Regions from separate parts of the Kitasatospora sp. NPDC002543 genome, predicted to be linked through region 2. Evidence: riboswitches for the same ligand, from Rfam matches in the RefSeq annotation. Region 2 holds a riboswitch; the other holds the start of a gene.
The links. Region 2 has a riboswitch for S-adenosylmethionine ahead of thrC (threonine synthase). Riboswitches for the same ligand answer to the same signal wherever they lie in the genome.

Region 1: another riboswitch for S-adenosylmethionine. It lies ahead of ACWD4P_RS16205 (aminotransferase class V-fold PLP-dependent enzyme); the one in region 2 lies ahead of thrC (threonine synthase).

Annotation. Positions count from the first base shown of each region.
Region 1 is NZ_JBSFWR010000032.1:46,397-56,419, forward strand. Features, by position in the region: gene qcrA (cytochrome bc1 complex Rieske iron-sulfur subunit) at 1-971, opposite strand, end outside; gene qcrC (cytochrome bc1 complex diheme cytochrome c subunit) at 980-1,789, opposite strand; gene ctaE (aa3-type cytochrome oxidase subunit III) at 1,977-2,597, opposite strand; gene ACWD4P_RS16195 (response regulator) at 2,994-3,419, shown strand; gene trpD (anthranilate phosphoribosyltransferase) at 3,535-4,611, shown strand; SAM riboswitch class IV at 4,720-4,838, shown strand; gene ACWD4P_RS16205 (aminotransferase class V-fold PLP-dependent enzyme) at 4,889-6,256, shown strand; gene ACWD4P_RS16210 (Lrp/AsnC family transcriptional regulator) at 6,260-6,541, opposite strand; gene ACWD4P_RS16215 (rhomboid family intramembrane serine protease) at 6,538-7,365, opposite strand; gene ACWD4P_RS16220 (hypothetical protein) at 7,567-7,830, shown strand; gene ACWD4P_RS16225 (NYN domain-containing protein) at 8,098-9,399, shown strand; gene ACWD4P_RS16230 (C40 family peptidase) at 9,599-10,023, shown strand, end outside.
Region 2 is NZ_JBSFWR010000001.1:155,699-165,721, reverse strand. Features, by position in the region: gene ACWD4P_RS00720 (alpha,alpha-trehalose-phosphate synthase (UDP-forming)) at 1-1,307, opposite strand, end outside; gene ACWD4P_RS00715 (glucosyl-3-phosphoglycerate synthase) at 1,357-2,394, opposite strand; SAM riboswitch class I at 2,506-2,641, shown strand; gene thrC (threonine synthase) at 2,658-3,953, shown strand; gene ACWD4P_RS00705 (MoaD/ThiS family protein) at 4,001-4,279, shown strand; gene ACWD4P_RS00700 (cold-shock protein) at 4,818-5,021, shown strand; gene groL (chaperonin GroEL) at 5,345-6,967, shown strand; gene ACWD4P_RS00690 (hypothetical protein) at 7,082-7,438, shown strand; gene ACWD4P_RS00685 (HD domain-containing protein) at 7,435-8,139, opposite strand; gene ACWD4P_RS00680 (PadR family transcriptional regulator) at 8,197-8,580, shown strand; gene ACWD4P_RS00675 (hypothetical protein) at 8,577-9,533, shown strand; gene ACWD4P_RS00670 (copper homeostasis protein CutC) at 9,673-10,023, shown strand, end outside.

The DNA.
Region 1 (10,023 bases), on a different contig from region 2:
ATGATCTTCAGCTGCGGCAGCGGGTGGCCGGCCGGGCCGAAGATGACGCGAGCGCCGTCCGCCAGGTCGAAGGTCGACTGGTGGCAGGGGCAGAGCGCGTGGTGGGTCTGCTGCTCGTAGAGGCTGATCGGGCAGCCGACGTGGGTGCAGATCTTGGAGTACGCGAGGATGCCCTCGAAACCGAGGTCCTTGGACTTGTCGTCCTTGATGTCCTCGGGCGCGATGCGGACCAGCATCAGGGCGTCCTTGGCGATCCGCTGCTGGAAGTCCTCGCTGTGCGTGGACAGACCCTCCGGCATGGCGAAGGTGAGCGAGCCGACCGCGATGTCCTCGGGCTTCATCGGCTGCATGGTGTTCATGTTGATGAGCGCCAGCGGCTTGGTCTCGGTCGCCTCCTTCCAACCGGTCTCCTTGAGCTTCGTCTCGGGAAGCGGGCCGAGGTCACGGAGCAGGACCACGCCGGAGAGCGGGACCAGCGCCATGGAGCCGATCAGGGTGTTGCGGATCATCTTGCGGCGGCCGAAGCCGGACTCGGCGGCACCGGTCTTGAACTGCTCGATGACGTCCGCGCGGACCTCGTCGGAAGCCTCGATCGGGTGACGCTCGGCCGGCAGCTCGACGTCCGACATCAGGGTGCGGGCCCAGTGGACCGCGCCCGCGCCGATCATGAACAGCGCGACGCCCAGGGTCAGGCCGAGCGCGAAGTTCAGCGCGCTGACGTGACCCAGCGGGAAGATGTAGACGATCTTGTCCGGGTCGATGGCCACGTACGAGGCGATGAAGCCGATGGTGGCGAGCATCGAGATCACGAACATCAGCGAGACCTGGCGCTCGGCGCGCTGGGCGGCCCGCTCGTCGATGTCGGTGCGACGGGGCTCGTGGGCCGGCAGGCCCGGGTCGGCGAACGGGCTGCCGTGGTCGGCCACCTCGCCGGCGGAGCCGTGCGGCTCCGGGAGCTTCTCTTCTGACATGTCGTGGCTCATGACTTCTTGGCCTTGGTGGTGTGGGCGGCGACCCAGATCGCGACCGCGATGAGCGTGCCGAGGCCGAAGATCCAGCCGAACAGACCCTCGGTCACCGGACCGAGGCTGCCCAGGGTGAGACCGCCGGGGTTGGGCTCATCGTTGGTGGTGTGGCGGACGAAGGCCACGATCTGCTTCTTCTGCTCCTCGGGCATGGTGGTGTCCGGGAACGACGGCATGTTCTGCGGGCCGGTCTGCATGGCCTCGTAGATGTGCTTGGCGTCCACACCCTCCAGCGACGGGGCGTACTTGCCCTTGGTCAGGGCACCGCCCTGGCCGGCGAAGTTGTGGCACTGGGCGCAGTTGGTGCGGAACAGCTCGCCACCCTTGGAGATGTCCTCGGGGTTGGTCGAGGTGAACTGCTCCTCCGTCGGGGTCACCGGGCCGGGACCGAGGGAGGCGACGTAGGCGGCGAGCTGGTCGATCTCGGCCTGCGAGTAGATGTTCTTCTTGCGCGGGACCTGGGCGCCGGGCTGCTGGGCCGGCATGCGGCCGGTGCCGACCTGGAAGTCGACAGCGGCGGAGCCGACGCCGACCAGGCTCGGACCGTCACTGCTGCCCTGGCCGTTCAGGCCGTGGCAGGAGGAGCAGCCCACGGCGAAGAGCTTCTTGCCCTCATCGATCGCGAGCGACTGCGCGGCGACGTCGGCCTGCGCCTTGTCGGCGGGCGCGAACGCGGCGTACAGCCCCCCGGTTGCCGCCAGGGCGAGAAGTAGGACGACCAGCGCCGCCAATGGGTGGCGCCGTCGTGCGGAGAGCTTTTTCACGGAATAACCCCGGTGTCAGGATCTGGTCGACTGGTGGGTGCACCCGGCGGCCGGTCTGGCCGGCACGAGGCTGCCTGTCTAGGGCTGCGCGCGCGGTCGGTCGGTGGGAGCGTCGGCACCGGCAGAAGCGGCCCGTCGCCGGTGAGGGCGGGGGCCGCAGCCGGTGGCCAGCGACCTGATCAGCTGGTTACTTGATCAGGTAGATGGTCGCGAACAGGCCGATCCACACGACGTCGACGAAGTGCCAGTAGTACGACACGACGATCGCGGCGGTGGCCTGCTCGTGCGTGAAGCGCTTGGCTGCGTACGTCCGTCCCAGGACCAGCAGGAAGGCGATCAGACCACCCGTCACGTGCAGCCCGTGGAAGCCGGTGGTCAGGTAGAACACCGTGCCGTACGGGTCGGAGGACAGCGAGAGGCCGTCCTTCTTGACCAGCTCGGTGTACTCGAAGACCTGGCCGCCGATGAAGACCGCGCCCATGGCGAACGTGAGGATGAACCACGCCCGGAGCTTCTTCACGTCACCGCGCTCGGCAGCGAACACGCCGAGCTGGCAGGTGAGCGAGGAGAGCACCAGGATCGTGGTGTTGACCGAGGAGAAGGGCACGTTGAGGGCGTGGGCCTTCTCGGTCCAGAACTCCGGCCCCTTGACGGAGCGGAGCGTGAAGTACATCGCGAAGAGGGCCGCGAAGAACATCAACTCGGAACTGAGCCAGACGATCGTTCCGACGCTGACCATGTTCGGCCGGTTGACCGATCCGTGCGCGTGCCCGGTTTCTACTGCTGTTGCTGTCGCCACGACGGACATTATGTCGGTCCCTTATTCCGTCTTCACGTCGGGGGGTGTCCCTCGGAGTGTCCGGTGCGTGCGGTATGCCCGCTTGGCGGGCGGCAGGGGGGCCGGACGGGGGCTGAGCAGCGGCGCGTCCCTTTTCTGATGGTTCCTCGGAGGGGCCTGTGACCCCGTTGCCCGGCGCGTCGTTGCACGGTCGGAGTAGCCGGGAGGGGTACGGGGGAGGGTGCCGGGTCGGCCGTACGGGTGGACTGGGCCGGGTCGGGTGACGGGCCGTCCTCCGGGCGGGTGAGCCCGGGGCGCGGCGGCTTGAGGAGGAACGTGCGCGAGGGGGACTCGGCGGACGGTGATCGGGAGTAGCATCCGGATCAGGCGAACGTGGTCCGGATCACACTTGAGGGAGCAGGGTCCATGGCGTACACGACCGATGAGACGCTCACCGTCCTCGTCTACAGCGACGACCGCAACACCCGCGAGCAGGTGCTGACGGCGCTCGGCCGCCGGCCCGCCGAGGATCTTCCGGAACTGTCCTACCTGGAGTGCGCGACCACCCCCGCGGTGCTCAAGGCGCTGGAGAAGGGAGGGGTGGACCTCTGCGTGCTGGACGGCGAGGCCGTTCCGGCCGGCGGGCTGGGCCTCGGGCGGCAGCTCAAGGACGAGATCTACGGCTGCCCGCCGGTGCTGGTGCTGATCGGCCGGCCGCAGGACTCCTGGCTGGCCGCCTGGAGCCGGGCGGACGCCGCCATCTCCCACCCGGTGGAGCCGGTGGCGCTCGCCGGGGCGGTGGCCACCCTGCTGCGGGCCAGGCTGGCGAAGCGGACTCCCGCCGTCCGCTGAAATCCGTGGCAGGAGTAGGAAAGAGAGGGTAGAAGCGAGCGCTTCGCTCGATAGGCTGGCTCCATCCGTACGGACGTCCCCCGCGATGGGGAACCGACAACAGCTGGAGTCAGCGATGGTGAACGTGAACCCTGCGAACGGCGGTAGCGACCCCGCGCAGGTGGTCCGCACCTGGCCGGACCTCCTGGCGGCGCTGTTGCAGGGGGAGGACCTCGACCGTTCGTCCACCGCGTGGGCGATGGACCGGATCATGAGCGGCGAGGCGTCCCCCGTACAGGTGGCCGGCTTCATGATCGCGCTGCGGGCCAAGGGCGAGTCGGTCGAGGAGATCTCCGGCCTGGTCGACGCGATGTACGCGCACGCCGAGCCGCTGGAGATCCCCGGCCCGGCGGTGGACATCGTCGGCACCGGCGGGGACCGCGCGAAGACCGTCAACATCTCCACCATGTCGGCGATCGTCGCGGCGGCCGCCGGTGCCAAGGTGGTCAAGCACGGCAACCGCTCGGCCTCCTCCACCAGCGGCTCCTCCGACGTGCTGGAGAAGCTCGGGGTGGCGCTGGACATCTCCTCCCGGAGGGTCGCCGAGGTGGCCGAGGAGGTCGGGCTCACCTTCTGCTTCGCGGCCAAGTTCCACCCCTCGATGCGGCACGCCGCCACCGCGCGGCGCGACCTGGGGGTGCCGACGTCCTTCAACATCCTCGGCCCGCTGACCAATCCGGCGAAGGTCACCGCGCACGCCATCGGCTGCTTCGACACCCGGCTGTCCGGGCTGATCGCCGGCGTGCTGGCGGAGCGCGGGGCGACGGCGCTGGTCTTCCGCGGCGACGACGGGCTGGACGAGCTGACCATCACCACCACCTCCCAGGTCTGGATGGTGCGCGACGGGGTGGTCACCGAGACCACCTTCGACCCGCGGGACGTCGGCATCGAGCTGGTCGGCATCGAGGCGCTGCGCGGGGCGGACGCCTCCTACAACGCCGAGGTCGCGCGGCGGCTGCTGGCGGGCGAGCACGGGCCGGTGCGGGACGCCGTCCTGCTGAACACGGCGGCGGCGCTGGTCGCGCTGGACCTGACCGACGCGCCGCTCGCCGAGCAGCTGGCGGTCGGCATGGAGCGGGCCGCCAAGGCGATCGACTCCGGTGCCGCACAGGACCTGCTGCGGCGCTGGTCGGAGGCCACCAGCCGCTCCTGAGGCGTGAGTTGAGGGGCCCGTGGGAAATCCTCCCGCGGGCCCCTCGCGCTGTCCGGATGCTGGATGCCCGTTTGACCGCCCGATGGACGCGGCCTAGAGTCTTGGCCAGGTCATGAGTGACAGCGCCAAGCCCCAGCTTGCTGTCCGGCAACCCTCCGTCCGTGGCGGGGTGCCCTGGGTGAGGACCGGGTCGTCACGGCAAACCGTCCGTGCGACAAGCGCGGACACCCGACGACTTGCACTCCCGGGGTCCCTGACCCAGAAGGAGTGCATTCTCATGTCCCTCGCCACCGAAACCTGCGCCGCCCCGCTCGCCGTCCTCGGCGCCGACGTCCAGGTCCCGCTCGCCAGCGGTGAGAAGGTCGGCTACGCGGCGCTCGACTACGCGGCCAGTTCGCCGGCGCTCCAGCGGGTGTGGGACGACGTCGCCGCCTACGCGCCGTACTACGGCAGCGTCCACCGCGGGGCCGGGTACCTCTCCCAGCTGTCCACCGACCTGTTCGAGCAGAGCCGCCGCACCGTCGGCGAGTTCCTCGACCTGCGCGAGGGCGACCAGGTGGTCTTCACCCGGGCCACCACCGACTCGCTCAACCTGCTGGCCGCCGCCCTTCCGGCCGGCACCCGGGTGTTCGCCTTCGAGACCGAGCACCACGCCTCGCTGCTGCCCTGGGCCCACGCCGGACTGGACGTCACCTACCTGCGGGCGCCGCGCTCGCGGGCCGAGGCGGTGGAGGCGCTGGACACCGCGCTCGCCGAGGCGCCCGAGGGCCCCAAGCTGCTGTGCGTCACCGGCGCCTCCAACGTGACCGGCGAGCTGTGGCCGGTCGCCGCGCTGACCGAGACCGCGCACCGGCACGGCGCCCGGGTGGTGCTGGACGCCGCCCAGCTGGCGCCGCACCACCGCGTCTCGGTGCGCGAGCTGGGCGTCGACTGGATCGCCTTCTCCGGGCACAAGATCTACGCGCCGTTCGGCGCCGGGGTGCTGGCCGGCCGGGCGGACTGGCTGGACGCGGCCGAGCCGTACCTGGCGGGCGGCGGGGCGACCCGGACGGTGGCCCGGGAGACGGACGGCTCGGTGGCCGTGCAGTGGCACACCGGCCCGGCCCGGCACGAGGCCGGCTCGCCGAACGTCATCGGCGCCTACGCGATCGCCTCGGCCTGCCGGGCGCTGACCGAGGCCGGCTTCGACGCGCTGGAGGCCCGCGAGCAGCAGCTGATCGCCCGGCTGACGGCCGGGCTGGCCGAGATCCCGCAGGTCAAGGTGCTGAACCTGTTCGGCGCGGACTCCGCCCGGGTGGGCGTGCTGTCCTTCGTCGTCCGGGGCTGGAACAGCTCGCACTTCTCGGCCGCGCTCTCCGCCGAGTACGGGATCGGGGTGCGCGACGGGCTGTTCTGCGCCCACCCGCTGGTGCGCACGCTGCTCGGGGACGAGGAGGTGGCGCCGTCCGAGTGCGGGGCGCCGGAGCCCTCGCTGCCGGGCGAGCGCAGCCTGAACGCGATCCGGGTGAGCTTCGGCGCCGGGACGCCGGACGAGCACGTCGACCGCTTCCTGACCGCCGTCCGGGAGCTGGTCACGGACGGCGCGGCCTGGAGCTACCGCAACGAGGGCGGGCGCTGCGTCGCGGACGCTCGGCGGGCGGGCTGACGCCTACTCGTCCAGGCCGAGCGCGAAGGCGGCCTCCAGGTCGTGCTGGGAGTAGGTGCGGAAGGCGATCTGGGTCTCGGTGTGCGCCACACCCGGGACCTTGTTGAGCCGGCCGGGGATGACCTCGGCCAGGTCGTCGTGCCGGCGCACCCGCACCATCGCCACCAGGTTGTAGCCCCCGGTCACCGAGTAGACCTCGCTGACGCCGTCGATGGCGGCGATGGATTCGGCGATCTCCGGGATGCGGTCGACACTGGTCTTGATCAGGACGATGGCGGTGATCACAGTTCGGGCTCCTTTGTGGGGTGCCGCCAGCGTATCGGGCGTCGGCCCGGTCGTCGCGGGGGGTGGCGGACCACGGTACAGGCGTACAGGAACCCGGCGCAGAAGCCGATCACATGGACCAGGTAGGCCACCCCGGGCCCCGCCGAGTGCACCGACCACCACTGCAGGGCGAACCAGAGGCCGAGCACCAGCCAGGCGGGGAAGCGCAGCGGCAGGAAGAGCAGCAGCGGGACGAGGGTGGTCACCCGCGCCCGGGGGTGGAGGCGCAGATAGGCGCCGAGGACGGCGGCGATCGCGCCGGAGGCCCCGATCAGCACCCGGGTGGAGTTCGGCGAGTGCGCCTCGGCGAGGGCGAAGCCGTACGTGCTCACACCGCCGGCGGCCAGGTAGAAGACGGCGTACCGGGCCCGGCCCAGCCGCCGTTCCACGGTGGGGCCGAAGACCTGGAGGAAGAGCAGGTTCCCCAGCAGGTGCAGCCAGCCGGCGTGCAGGAAGAGGCCGGTGAGCACGGACAGGGCCGGGTGCTTGCCCGGGGTCGGGGCGGCCGGGCAGCCGGGGGCCGGGTCGGGGGCCTCGGCGAGCTGTTCGGCGGTCAGCGGCCGTCCGGCCAGCACCTCGGCCGGGACGGCGCCCCAGCGCTGCTCGTACCGCTGCTCCGCGCAGACCCGCGCCGGGCCGCTGCCGTACAGCGGGTTGAGCCCCGCGGCCGGGCCGAGCAGGAAGACCAGGGTGTTGAGCGCGATCAGGCCGTACGTGACCGCGGGGGCGGCCGCCGCCGGGCGGCCGCTCCGGGCGGCGGTGTGGTCGGGGACCGCGAGCGCCATGCGGCCAAGCATCCCTCCGGGCGCCGCAGGTGACACCGCGGTTTACGGCAGGTGGACCAGTGCGGGTCTTCAGGCGACCGGTGGTCGCGGCGGTTGCCCCAGGCAATAGGCTTGGGGCGGGCATTCCCGCCTCCCGCCGCCGACGCCGGGGCTCCGGGGGGAGCGCCTGGCCCACGCAGGGACCACCCGAGAGGACCCCCGATGACCGTCCCCGCCCTGACCGCCGAGACGCGCTGGCGCTGCACCCTGTGCGGCAACCTCACCCGCTTCGACGTGACCCGCACCGCGCGGGTGACCGAGTTCCTGCACTTCGACCTGGCCGGCGAGTCCAAGGTCGAGGAGACCGAGGTGCTGAGCGAGACGGTCGAGTCGGTCCGCTGCCGCTGGTGCAACGCGGTGGACCAGGTCGAACTGGTGGCCCGTCCGGGCTCCGAAGGGGCGCAGGCCCCCGCCGAGCAGGGCTGACCCGCACCGCTGCGGCGCGGGCGGGTGCACGGCGCACCCGCCCGCGCGGCACGGGACAATACAGACAAGACGCACGGAGCGTGACGACAGGGGGAGGTCGCGGCCGTGCCCCGCTGGACCAGGATCGGAGCCGAGGACGTGGTGGACGCAGCGAAGGAGCCCGGCGAAGCCCAGGGGCTTCGGCCCGCTGCTGCCGAGGCCCCGGCCGAGGCCGCCGGGACGGCGGACGGCTCCTCCGAGTCCGCGGCGGAGCGTGCCGCCGAGAAGCTGGACCGCCCGCTGCCCGAGGGCGTGCGCCGGCGTGTGGTCGGGCTGGCCTCGGACGCGCTCGGCGGGCTGCCGGCGGCCGAGCTCCCGCAGAGCCTGCGGCAGTACGTCAAGTTCACCCCGGCGCGGCGGGCCAAGTACGCGGCCACCGCGCTGGCGGCGGCGCTGGAGGCGGAGCCGGCCTTCCGGGTGCGGATAGCGGAGCGGCTGCGGCTCGGGCAGCCGGACCTGGTGAAGGCGCTGGAGTCGGGCACCGTGCCGAGCGCCGCCGATCCGATGGACGTCGCGGCCGCCGCCTACCTGGTGCGTTCGGCGGGCTGGAGCCGGTTGGTGGCCGAGGCCGGCGAGGAGGCCGAGCGGGCCGGCGCGGAGGACGCGGCCGCGGAGGCGGCCCGGCTGGTGGAGAAGCTGCAGGCCGAGCTGGCCGAGGTGCGGGCCTCCGCGCGGGCGGACCTGGACCGGCAGCGGGCGGAGTCCGACGGCATCCGCAAGGAGGCCGAGTCGCTGCGCAAGAAGGTGCGGTCGCTGGAGAGCGACACCCGCCGGGCGCAGGCCGAGACCCGGCGGGTGGCCGGCGAGCTGGAGGCCGTGAAGGCGCAGACGGCGGCCGAGCGCGGCGCGGCCGAGACCGAGGCGCGCAGGCTCAGGCACCGGGTCTCGGAGCTGGAGAACGCGGTCGAGCAGGGCCGCCGGTCGGCCCGGGAGGGGCGCAGCGTCGAGGACATGCGGCTGCGGCTGCTGCTGGACACCGTGCTGCAGTCCGCCCAGGGGCTCCAGCGGGAGCTGGCGCTGCCGGTCTCCCAGATCCGCCCGGCGGACCTGGTGGAGGCGGTGGTGCCGGGGGCGGCCTCGCCGCACGACGTGGCGCGGCGCGGGCTGGCCGAGGACGATCCGGCGCTGCTGGACCAGCTGCTGGCGATCCCCCAGGTGCATCTGGTGGTGGACGGCTACAACGTGACCAAGACCGGCTATCCGGCGCTGCCGCTGGAGCAGCAGCGGATCCGGCTGCTGGGCGGGCTGGCGATGCTGGCCCAGCGGACGCAGGCGGAGGTCACCTGCGTCTTCGACGGGCAGGACCTGGACGTCCCGGTGATCATGGCGCCACCGCGCGGGGTCCGGGTGCGGTTCAGCCGGACCGGCGAGACGGCCGACGAGCTGATCCGCCGTCTGGTGCGGGCCGAGCCGCAGGGCCGTCCGGTGGTCGTGGTCTCCACCGACCGGGAGGTCGCGGAGGGCGTGCGGAAGGCGGGCGCGCGCCCCGTGGCATCGGTGCTGCTGCTCAATCGGCTGGCCCGGCCGTGACCTCGGCCCGGGCCTCATGATGCCTGGTCAGAGGGGATTCCGGGGCGTTGTGCGGGTCCGGTGAAGTCAGTGTGGGGAGTGAGGTTCACGCCTTCGGGGGAGTGGCAGAACGGATAGATCTTCACTAGTGTCTGGCGTCAAACCTATTTTCCGGAATCTCATCCCATCAGGTGAGTCCGATGGAGAAGGAGCCGGTCCCTTGGCCTCCCACCGCCGTCCCAAGCAGCCGAGCCGCGCACGGATCTCCGTGCTCACCGCCGCCGCTGCGACCGCGGTCGCCCTCTCCGCCCAGGTGGCCGCGCACGCCGCGCCGCAGCCGAACAAGACCGACGTCAAGGCGCAGATCGACCAGCTCCAGGAGGAGCAGGAGCAGGCGGCCGAGAAGTACAACGGCGCCAAGGAGCGGGCCGACCAGCTGCGCAAGCAGTCCGACCAGCTGCAGGACCAGGTGGCCCGCAGCCAGGAGCAGATGACCCAGCTCCAGGGCGGCCTCGCCGAGGTGGCGGGTGAGCAGTACCGCGCCGGCGGCATCGACCCGTCCGTCCAGCTGATGCTCTCCTCCGACCCGTCCGGCTACCTGGAGAAGGCCTCCACCGTCCAGCAGGCCAGCACCAGTCAGGCCGA
Region 2 (10,023 bases):
AGGGCGTCGTCCCCGAGTTCGGTGTGGGCGCCGGCCTCGCGGGAGAGCACGAGGGCGCAGCCGCGGTCGGAGACCACCGGGACTTCCTTGGCGACCAGGTTCATGCCGTCGCGGATGGGGTTGACCAGGGCGACGTCGGCCAGGCGGTAGGCGGCGAGGGAACGCGGGAAGTCGTCGTCGACGTGGAGGATCAGGGGCTGCCAGGTGGGGGTGGCGAACTCGGCGTTGACGGCCTCGGCGAGCTCCTGGACCCGGGCGGTGTAGGCGCGGTACTCGGCGAGGTCGGTGCGGGAGGGGTAGGCGAAGGCGATGTGCACCACCCGGTCGTGCCACTCGGGGCGGGTGCGGAGCAGGTGCCGGTAGGCCTCGAGGCCGCGGACGATGTTCTTGCTCAGCTCGGTGCGGTCCACCCGGACGATGGTGCGGCGGTCGCCGACGGCCTCGCGCAGGGCCGCGAGGCGCTCGTCGACGTCGGGGCGGTGGGCGCGTTCGCGCAGGAAGTCGGCGTCGGCGCCGAGGGCGTGGACGCCCAGGGCGGTGGTGCGGCGGTCGTGGGTGACGGTGAGCGCGTCGTGGTCGACGTCCGCGCCGAGGAGGTCCTCGCAGCAGGCGGCGAAGGCGCGGGCCCAGCGCTCGGTGAGGAAGCCGGCCCGGTCGGCGCCCAGGATGCCGGTGAGGACGGCCCGGGCGACGTCGTCGGGCAGCAGCCGGTAGTACTCGGGCGGGGCCCAGGGGGTGTGCGAGAAGTGGCCGATCCGCAGGTCGGGGCGGGCCGCGCGGAGCAGGGCCGGGACCAGGGAGAGGTGGTAGTCCTGGACGAGGACCGCGGCGCCCGGGGCCGCTTCGGCGGCGAGGGCTTCGGCGAAGGCCTCGTTGTAGGCCCGGTAGGCGGCCCACTCGGTGCGGAAGCCGGCGTCGAAGGAGGGCGCGGTCGGGGTCGCGTAGAGCAGGTGGTGGACGAACCACAGGGTGGAGTTGGCGACGCCGTTGTAGGCGCGGGCGAAGGTCCGCGGGTCGATGTCCAGCATCCGGACGGCCTGGCCGCCGACCTCGTGGCCGGCCAGGTCGAGGCGGCCGTGCGGCGCCTCGGCGGCGGCTCTGCGGTCGGAGTCGTTGAGGGCCGCGCACACCCAGACGGCGTTCGGGTCCCCGATGGCGGAGAGGCCGGAGACCAGGCCGCCGCCGCCCCGGCGCAGGGTCAGCGTGCCGTCGTCGGCGGTGCCGAAGGACACCGGTCCCCGGTTGGAGGCGACCAGGACGGGGGCGGTGCCGGTCGCGCTCGAACGGTTGGTCGTGAGATCGCCCATGGTTGGGATGTTGCCGGGGGTTCGGGGTGGCAAACCCCGTCGGGGCCCCTCAGTGCCGGGTCGCGTATTCGGGGACGGTGTGCATCGGGGGGCGTTCCAGGGCGATCACCGGGTGGGTGTGGGCGGTGAAGGCGCGCGTCTCCGGGTCGCGGGTGAACTGGGTGAGGTGGGGGTGGACGAGGTCGGCGGAGGCCTTGAGGCGGTGGGTGCGGTCGAGGCGTTCCAGGGCGGTCCGGTAGATGGTGGCGGCCATCCGGCCGAGGGCCTGGCCGTCCTGGTGGCGGTGGTGCCGGACGCCGACGTCCACCTGGGCCAGGGCGTCCAGGCCGGCCAGTTCCAGGGCGTCGACCAGCAGGCCGAGTTCGACGCCGTAGCCGGTGGGGAAGGGCAGCCGTTCGAGCAGTGAGCGGCGGGCCGCGTACTCGCCGCCGAGCGGCTGGACGAAACCGGCGAGTTCCGGCCAGTGGAGGTTGAGCAGGGGGCGGGCGACGAGTTCGGTGACCCGGCCGCCGCCGGCGGGCAGGACGGCGCCCTCCGACTCCAGCGGGCGGTCGTACATGGCCTTGACCAGCTGGATGGACTCGTCGGTGAGCAGCGGGCCGACGATGCCCGAGACGAGGGCCGGGTCGAACTCGCGCAGGTCCGCGTCCACGAAGCAGACGATGTCGCCGTGGGTGACCAGCAGCGACCGCCAGAGCACCTCGCCCTTGCCGGGGACGGCGGGCAGCCGGGGCAGCACGGCGTCGCGGTGCTCGACCCGGGCGCCGGCCTGGGCGGCGACGGCGGCGGTGGCGTCGGTGGAGCCGGAGTCGACGACGACGAGTTCGTCGACGAGCGGGAGCCGCTCCATCAGCTCGCGGCGGATGGTGCGGACGATGTCGCCGACGGTGGCCTCCTCGTCCAGGGCGGGGAGGACGACGCTGACGGTGCGGCCGGTGCGCTCCTTGGCCGCGAGGAGGGTGCGCACCGGCCGGTCGGCCGCGCTCCAGGAGCGGCGGCGGAGCCAGGACGCCGCCTGCGGGAGGAGCTCGGGGGTCGGTTCGGCGGGCACGGAGTTCTCCTCGGCGGGGTCGGTGGGACGGGCCATCTCGCGTGGCGGACGGTCCCGTTCAGGATTGACGCCTTCGGATACAGTCTTCGTACAGCGGTCGGACCTTTGCACGCCGGGGTCTCCGTTGAGCACCACCACAATTTCACAAGCTCATCCAGAGGGACTGAGGGAACGGCCCGTTGACGTCCCGGCAACCTTCTCGCGCGGCCGTCGACGACAGGCCCCGGCGGGACAGGTGCCAATTCCGGCCCGTGTCGCGACCGCGACCCGGGGAAGATGAGGAGAGAGGCCTCGCCATCATGGCTACCACTGGGACGACCCTTTCCGGCACCGCACCGGTTTCCGTCGACCTCGGCCCCGCCGCCGCGCTGTCCTGTCGCGAGTGCGGCACCCGCTTCCCGCTCGGCCCCAGCTTCGCCTGCCTGGAGTGCTTCGGCCCGCTGGAGATCGCCTACGAGTTCGGCAGCGAGGGTGCCGAGGAGCTGCGCAAGCGGATCGAGGCCGGTCCGGCGTCCATCTGGCGGTACGCGCCGCTGCTGCCGGTTCCGGCCGACGTCGCGTCGAAGCCCAACCTGAACCCGGGGTGGACCCCGCTGGTGAAGGCGGACAACCTGGGCCGGGAGCTCGGGTTCACCGCCCAGCTGCACATCAAGGACGACTCCGGGAACCCGACCCACTCGTTCAAGGACCGCGTGGTCGCCTGCGCGATCGAGGCGGCCCGGGCGTTCGGGTACACCACGCTGTCCTGCTCCTCCACCGGCAACCTGGCCGGCGCGGTGGGTGCGGCGGCGGCCCGGGCCGGGTTCCGGTCCTGCGTGTTCATCCCGCACGACCTGGAGCAGGGCAAGGTCGTCATGGCCGGGGTGTACGGCGGCGAGCTGGTCGGCATCGAGGGCAACTACGACGACGTGAACCGCTTCTGCTCGGAGCTGATCGGCGACCCGGCCGGCGAGGGCTGGGGCTTCGTCAACGTGAACCTGCGGCCGTACTACGGCGAGGGCTCCAAGACGCTGGCGTACGAGATCTGCGAGCAGCTCGGCTGGCGGCTGCCGGAGCAGATCGTCATCCCGATCGCCTCGGGCTCGCAGCTGACGAAGATCGACAAGGGCCTCCAGGAGCTGATCAAGCTCGGCCTGGTCGAGAACCGGCCGTACCGGATCTTCGGGGCCCAGGCCGAGGGCTGCTCGCCGGTGTCGGCCGCGTTCAAGGCCGGCCGGGACGTGATCAAGCCGGTCAAGCCGAACACCATCGCCAAGTCGCTGGCGATCGGCAACCCGGCCGACGGCCCGTACGTGCTGGACATCGCCCGCCGCACCGGCGGCGCGGTGGAGGACGTCACGGACGCCGAGGTCGTGGCGGCGATCAGGCTGCTGGCGCGGACCGAGGGCGTCTTCGCCGAGACCGCGGGCGGCGTGACCGTCGGCGTGCTGAAGAAGCTGGTCGAGACCGGGCAGCTGGATCCGGCCAAGGAGACCGTCGCGATCAACACCGGCGACGGCCTGAAGACCCTGGACGCCGTCTCCGACGCCGGGATGACCGCCGTCATCCGCCCGACGCTGGACTCGTTCCGCGCCGCCGGCCTCGTGTCCGCCTGAACCACCCCGGAACCACCCCAGCAAGGCCAGCCCCCGCAAGGAGAGTCATGAGCGCCAACGTCCGCATTCCCACCATCCTGCGCACCTACACCGGCGGCGCCGCCGAGGTGACCGCCGAGGGCGCCACCCTGGCCGAGGTCGTCGCCGACCTGGAGAAGAACCACGCGGGCATCTCGGCCCGCATCCTGGACGACACCGGCAAGCTGCGCCGCTTCGTGAACGTCTACGTGAACGACGACGACGTGCGCTTCGCCGAGGGCCTGGCGACCGAGATCGGGGACGGCGCCAGCGTCTCGATCATCCCGGCGGTGGCCGGCGGCTGCTGAGCCGTTCCCGAGTAGCCCGCGGTCGCCCGCGCGTACGGAATTCCGTTCCCCGTATGCGCGGGCGACCGCTCGCATTCCGGCTGGAATATTTCCGGGTCGAGTCGGAGTAGAGTGTGGCTCGGCTGGGAACAGGGTTTCCCTTTCGGCCCCCGCAGTGCTCGGCCCGGGGGCGCCCGGCCGTGGGGCGCGGCCCGGGAAACATGTCAGGCAGATGTCAGAATTCCCGCGATCATTTGGGTAATTCGTCCGCTATGTCCGGCGTGGAATGCCGAGATTATTCCGGTTCGGCCCGGCCTGTCCCTTGACGCCCCGGCGGAATTACCGGTGGCTGACCCTGTTGCAGAGGGCGTCGATCCGGATACATTCAGCGGCGGTCGACGCAATCAGCCGCCCGCCGGAAGCCGCCTGGCGTCCTGCACGGAGGGTTGCGGCGTGCACGGCTGCGCCCAGGGGGGGTTCCCCGGGCCGGCCTTCAACCAACCCGGGCCCGCGACCTGCGGGCGCGTGAAGGGCCAGCACAGCACTAGGGGAGTTCGGAATGGCTCAGGGCACCGTCAAGTGGTTCAACGCGGAGAAGGGCTACGGCTTCATCGCGGTCGACGGTGGTGCGGACGTCTTCGTCCACTACAGCGCGATCCAGATGGACGGCTACCGCACCCTCGAGGAGGGCCAGCGGGTCGAGTTCGAGATCTCTCAGGGACAGAAGGGCCCGCAGGCGGACATGGTCCGCGCCGCGGTCTGACCCCTTCCGGCTCCAGGAGCTCGGCGCGGCCCTACGGCTGGTGACCACTCGCTTCTCGACGGGCCCGTGCGACACGCGTCGTACGGGCCCGTCGGCGTTCCCCGGAAGCCCCTCGCGGCGGCTCGCGGATCGCCGATTGGGCTTGCACTCGACCCAGGGGAGTGCTAATCATTGGCGTTAGCACTCACAGTGTGAGAGTGACAGCGGACCGGGTCGGTGAGGCCCCCGGGAGCGGAGGGGAATGAACCTCCGCACACCAGGGCCGTCCGTCGCGGGCACCCCTTGGTCCGAGCAGTCGACCGTGTCCCGGAGGACCACTTCTGATGGCCAAGATCATCGCCTTTGATGAGGAAGCTCGCCGCGGCCTTGAGCGTGGCATGAACCAGCTCGCCGACGCGGTGAAGGTCACGCTCGGCCCCAAGGGCCGCAACGTCGTGCTGGAGAAGAAGTGGGGCGCCCCCACGATCACCAACGACGGTGTCTCCATCGCCAAGGAGATCGAGCTCGAGGACCCGTACGAGAAGATCGGTGCGGAGCTCGTCAAGGAGGTCGCCAAGAAGACGGACGACGTCGCGGGTGACGGCACCACCACCGCCACCGTGCTCGCCCAGGCCCTGGTTCGCGAGGGTCTGCGCAACGTCGCCGCCGGCGCCAACCCGATGGCCCTGAAGCGCGGCATCGAGAAGGCCGTCGCGGCCGTCTCCGACCAGCTGCTGGCCCAGGCCAAGGACGTGGAGACCAAGGAGCAGATCGCCTCCACCGCCTCCATCTCCGCCGCTGACACCCAGATCGGCGAGCTGATCGCCGAGGCCATGGACAAGGTCGGCAAGGAAGGCGTCATCACCGTCGAGGAGAGCAACACCTTCGGTCTGGAGCTCGAGCTCACCGAGGGCATGCGCTTCGACAAGGGCTACATCTCCGCCTACTTCGCCACCGACCTGGAGCGCATGGAGGCGACGTTCGAGGACCCGTACATCCTCATCGCCAACTCCAAGATCGGCTCGGTCAAGGACCTGCTCCCGCTGCTGGAGAAGGTCATGCAGAGCGGCAAGCCGCTCGTCATCATCGCCGAGGACGTCGAGGGCGAGGCCCTGTCGACCCTGGTCGTGAACAAGATCCGTGGCACCTTCAAGTCCGTCGCCGTCAAGGCCCCGGGCTTCGGTGACCGCCGCAAGGCCATGCTCGGCGACATCGCCATCCTCACCGGTGGCACCGTCATCTCCGAGGAGGTCGGCCTCAAGCTGGAGAACGCCGGCATCGACCTGCTGGGCACCGCCCGCAAGGTGGTCATCACCAAGGACGAGACCACCATCGTCGACGGCGGCGGCGACAGCGAGCAGGTCGCGGGCCGCGTGAACCAGATCCGCGCCGAGATCGAGAACAGCGACTCGGACTACGACCGCGAGAAGCTCCAGGAGCGCCTCGCCAAGCTGGCCGGCGGCGTGGCCGTCATCAAGGCCGGCGCGGCCACCGAGGTGGAGCTCAAGGAGCGCAAGCACCGCATCGAGGACGCCGTCCGCAACGCCAAGGCCGCCGTCGAGGAGGGCATCGTCGCCGGTGGTGGCGTCGCCCTGCTGCAGGCCGGTGTCGCGTTCGACAAGCTGGAGCTGGACGGCGACGAGGCCACCGGTGCCAACATCGTCAAGGTCGCGCTGGAGGCCCCGATCAAGCAGATCGCGACCAACGCCGGCCTGGAGGGTGGCGTCGTGGTGGAGAAGGTGCGCAACCTCCCCGCCGGTCACGGCCTGAACGCCGCCACCAACGAGTACGTCGACCTGGTCGCCGAGGGCATCATCGACCCGGCCAAGGTCACCCGCTCCGCGCTGCAGAACGCCGCCTCCATCGCGGCGCTGTTCCTCACCACCGAGGCCGTCATCGCCGACAAGCCGGAGAAGGCCGCCGCGGCCGCCGGCGGCGGCATGCCGGGCGGTGACATGGACTTCTGATCCTGATCGGGTTCCCGGTCGGATCGGCTGATCCTCGTCCGCGTGGGCGGTTCCCTTCGGGGGGCCGCCCACGCGGCGTTTCGGCGTTCGGGCGCGGCGGCGGAGAATGGACGGATGGCTGCTGACGACATCGAGACCGCCCTGCACAACGCGCGGGCACTGATCCTGGCCGACCTCACCGCGCGGGACGTGGCGGACGCCGCCGTCGTCTCGCTGGTGGAGCAGGCCGTCACCCACCGCCGCTGGTGGCTGGAGCAGTGGCCGGACGGCACCGAGTACGTGCTCGGGCTGGTCGCCCAGGACGTCCAGGACGCGCTGCTGGAGGCGTACGGGCGCTGGCCGCTGTGCGAGGACTGCGCGGCCGAGGGCGACCCGCACGCGCTGGGCGTGGAGCCCGAGCTCGGGCCGGAGCCGCACTGGGTCTGCGGCAAGCGGGGCGCCGTGGTGGCGCCGGTGGGGAAGCTCGTCTAGGGGGCGTCCCGGCAGGGCTCGGCCGCGGCCCGGAGGGCGGCGAGTTCGGCCGTCAGGTTGGTGCGGGCCGCCGCCGCGAAGCGGTCGCGGGCGGCGGGGGTGCGGTAGAGCGCGGGCAGGGCGAGCAGGTGGCGCAGGACGGCGGCCCGGCCGGCCGTGAAGTCCGGGGCGGGCACGAAGCCGTACTCCTCCCGGACGGCGGCCGCGTACGCCGCGTACGCCTCGGGGGTGCCGCCGAGGACGGCGAGGTCCGCGTCGCAGAGCACCTCGCCGTCGCGGTCGCCGGGGGCCGGGTCGTGGCCGACGGTGAGCAGCACCAGGCGCTCCACCTCGGCGACCCGCTCGGCGGGCAGCCCGGCGGCGGTCAGCGCGCGGACGGCCAGGGCGGCGCTGCGCTCCTCGTTCTCGGTGCGGTCGGGGCGGTAGACGGCGTCGTGGAACCAGGCGGCGAGGCGGACGGCCTCCGGATCGGCGGCGTGCCCGGCCAGCTCGTCGACGTGCCGGAGCACCGCGCGCAGGTGTGCGGCGGTGTGGTAGCGGCGCTGCGGCTCCGACCAGCGGCGCAGCAGCTCCCGGCCGTACGGTTCGGGGTCGACGGCGGCCCCGCAGCGGTGCAGCAGGGCGGTCCAGGCGGCGAGCAGGTCCTCGGTGGGCCGGGCGGTGGTGAGCGGGTCGTGCTCGGGGGTCGGCATGGCGACCATTGTGGCGGCCCGGCCGAGCGCTGGACCTATAGGTAGGTTGACGATATATGTAGTCGTATGACGGAACGCTCCATGCAGGAGCCCACACTGCTGCTGCTCACTGCCCTGGCCGACGCGCCGAGACACGGCTACGCGCTCATCCAGGAGATCGCCGCGATCTCCGACGGCCGGGTCAAGATGCGCACCGGCACGCTCTACGGGGCGCTCGACCGGCTGTTGGGCCAGGGACTGATCGAGGTCGCCGCCGAGGAGGTGGTGGACGGTCGCGCCCGGCGCAGCTACGCGCTGACCGGCGCCGGCCGGGACGCGCTGGCCGCCGAGGCGGAGCGGCTGCGGGCGGTCGCCACCGAGGCCGAGCGCCGACTGACGAAGATCCGGTCGATGCTGCCGGGGAGGGCCGGGTCGCAAGGGCGGCCCGCGACGGGGGGAGGACTCTCATGACCATGCCGGCGATAGGTCCCGCGCCCTCGACGGTGCTGCGGGCCGCGCTCCGGCTCTATCCGGAGCGGTACCGCCGCGAGCGCGGCGAGGAACTGACCGAGGTGTTCGCCGACACGACGGCGGCGGGCGGGCGGGCGGCGGTCGCCCGGGAGGTGCTCGGCCTGGCGGTGTACGGGCTGCGGGTGCGGCTCGGGCTGACCGGCGGCTCGGCGGCCGGGCGGCTGCTGGCGCTGATCGCGCCGATGATCGCGGGGGCGCTGGCCGGGACGGCGCTGATGCCCTGGATCCCCGATCCGGGCTGGATCACCTTCCGGCTGACCTGGGACCACTCGCTGCTCACGAAGCTCGAGGTGTTCGTCCCGCCGGTGGGGGCGGTGCTGCTCCTGGTCGCGGCGGCGCTGGGCCGCTGGACGATGGCGCGGGCGGTCACGCTGGCCCTCGGCGTGCTGCCGCTGTACCGGCTGCTGAAGGCCTTCAACTGGCCGGAGATCAGCGCCTGGTGGGTCGGGTTCGTCGGGATCAGCACCGTGCCGTTCCTGCTGGGCGCGCTGCTGCTGGTCGCGGCGCCGACCGACCTGCTGCCGCGGGGCAGCGTCCGGGGTGCCGGGCTGGTGCTCGCCTCGGCGCTCGGGGGCGGTCTGCTGTCGGGGGTCCAGCAGTGGAACAGCACGAGCTTCCCGGTGGAGCGGGAGTGGTTCGTGCTGATGCTGATCGCGCCGGTGCTGCTGGCCCTCACCGCGCTGCGCGGGTGGCTGGTGCCGACCGCGGTGGGCGTGGTGGCGCTCGCGGTGACCGGGACGGGCAGCCTGTTCAACATCTGGCGCGAGTCGGGCGGTGTCACCGGGATGGCCCCGAAGGCCCTCCCCGCGCTGCTGGTGCTGGCCGCGGTGGCGATGGCGGTGCGCTGGTTCGACCACCGGTGGCTGCTCTCGGCGGTGCGCCGGCCGGCCTGACCGCGCGGCCCGGCCGCGCGCGGCGCGGGCGGACGCGCGACACGCGGGCGGACGCGCGGTGCGAACGCCTGCGAGCCCCCTTCGGCCGGTCGGCCCAGGGGGCTCGCCGGGTTCAGCGGTATGTGGCAGGCTATCTGATATGTCTAGACCAATTTTCGAAGTCATCGCGCTGACGCCCCAGGACGCCCAGGCCGCCGAGTCGGGCGGCGCCGACCGCCTCGAACTGGTCACCGACATGGCCGCCGACGGGCTCACCCCGTCCGTCGAGGACTTCGGCCGGATCCGGGCCGCCGTCGGCATCCCGCTGCGCGTCATGCTGCGGATCCGGGACGGCTTCGCCCCCGGCGGGGTGGACGAGCTGTGCGCCCGGGCGGACGCCCTGCGGGCCGAGGGGGCCGAGGAGTTCGTGTTCGGCTTCCTCGACGCCGACGGCGCCGTCGACCTGGCCGCCACCGCGGCCGTCGCCGAGGCGATCGCCGGCTGCCGCTGG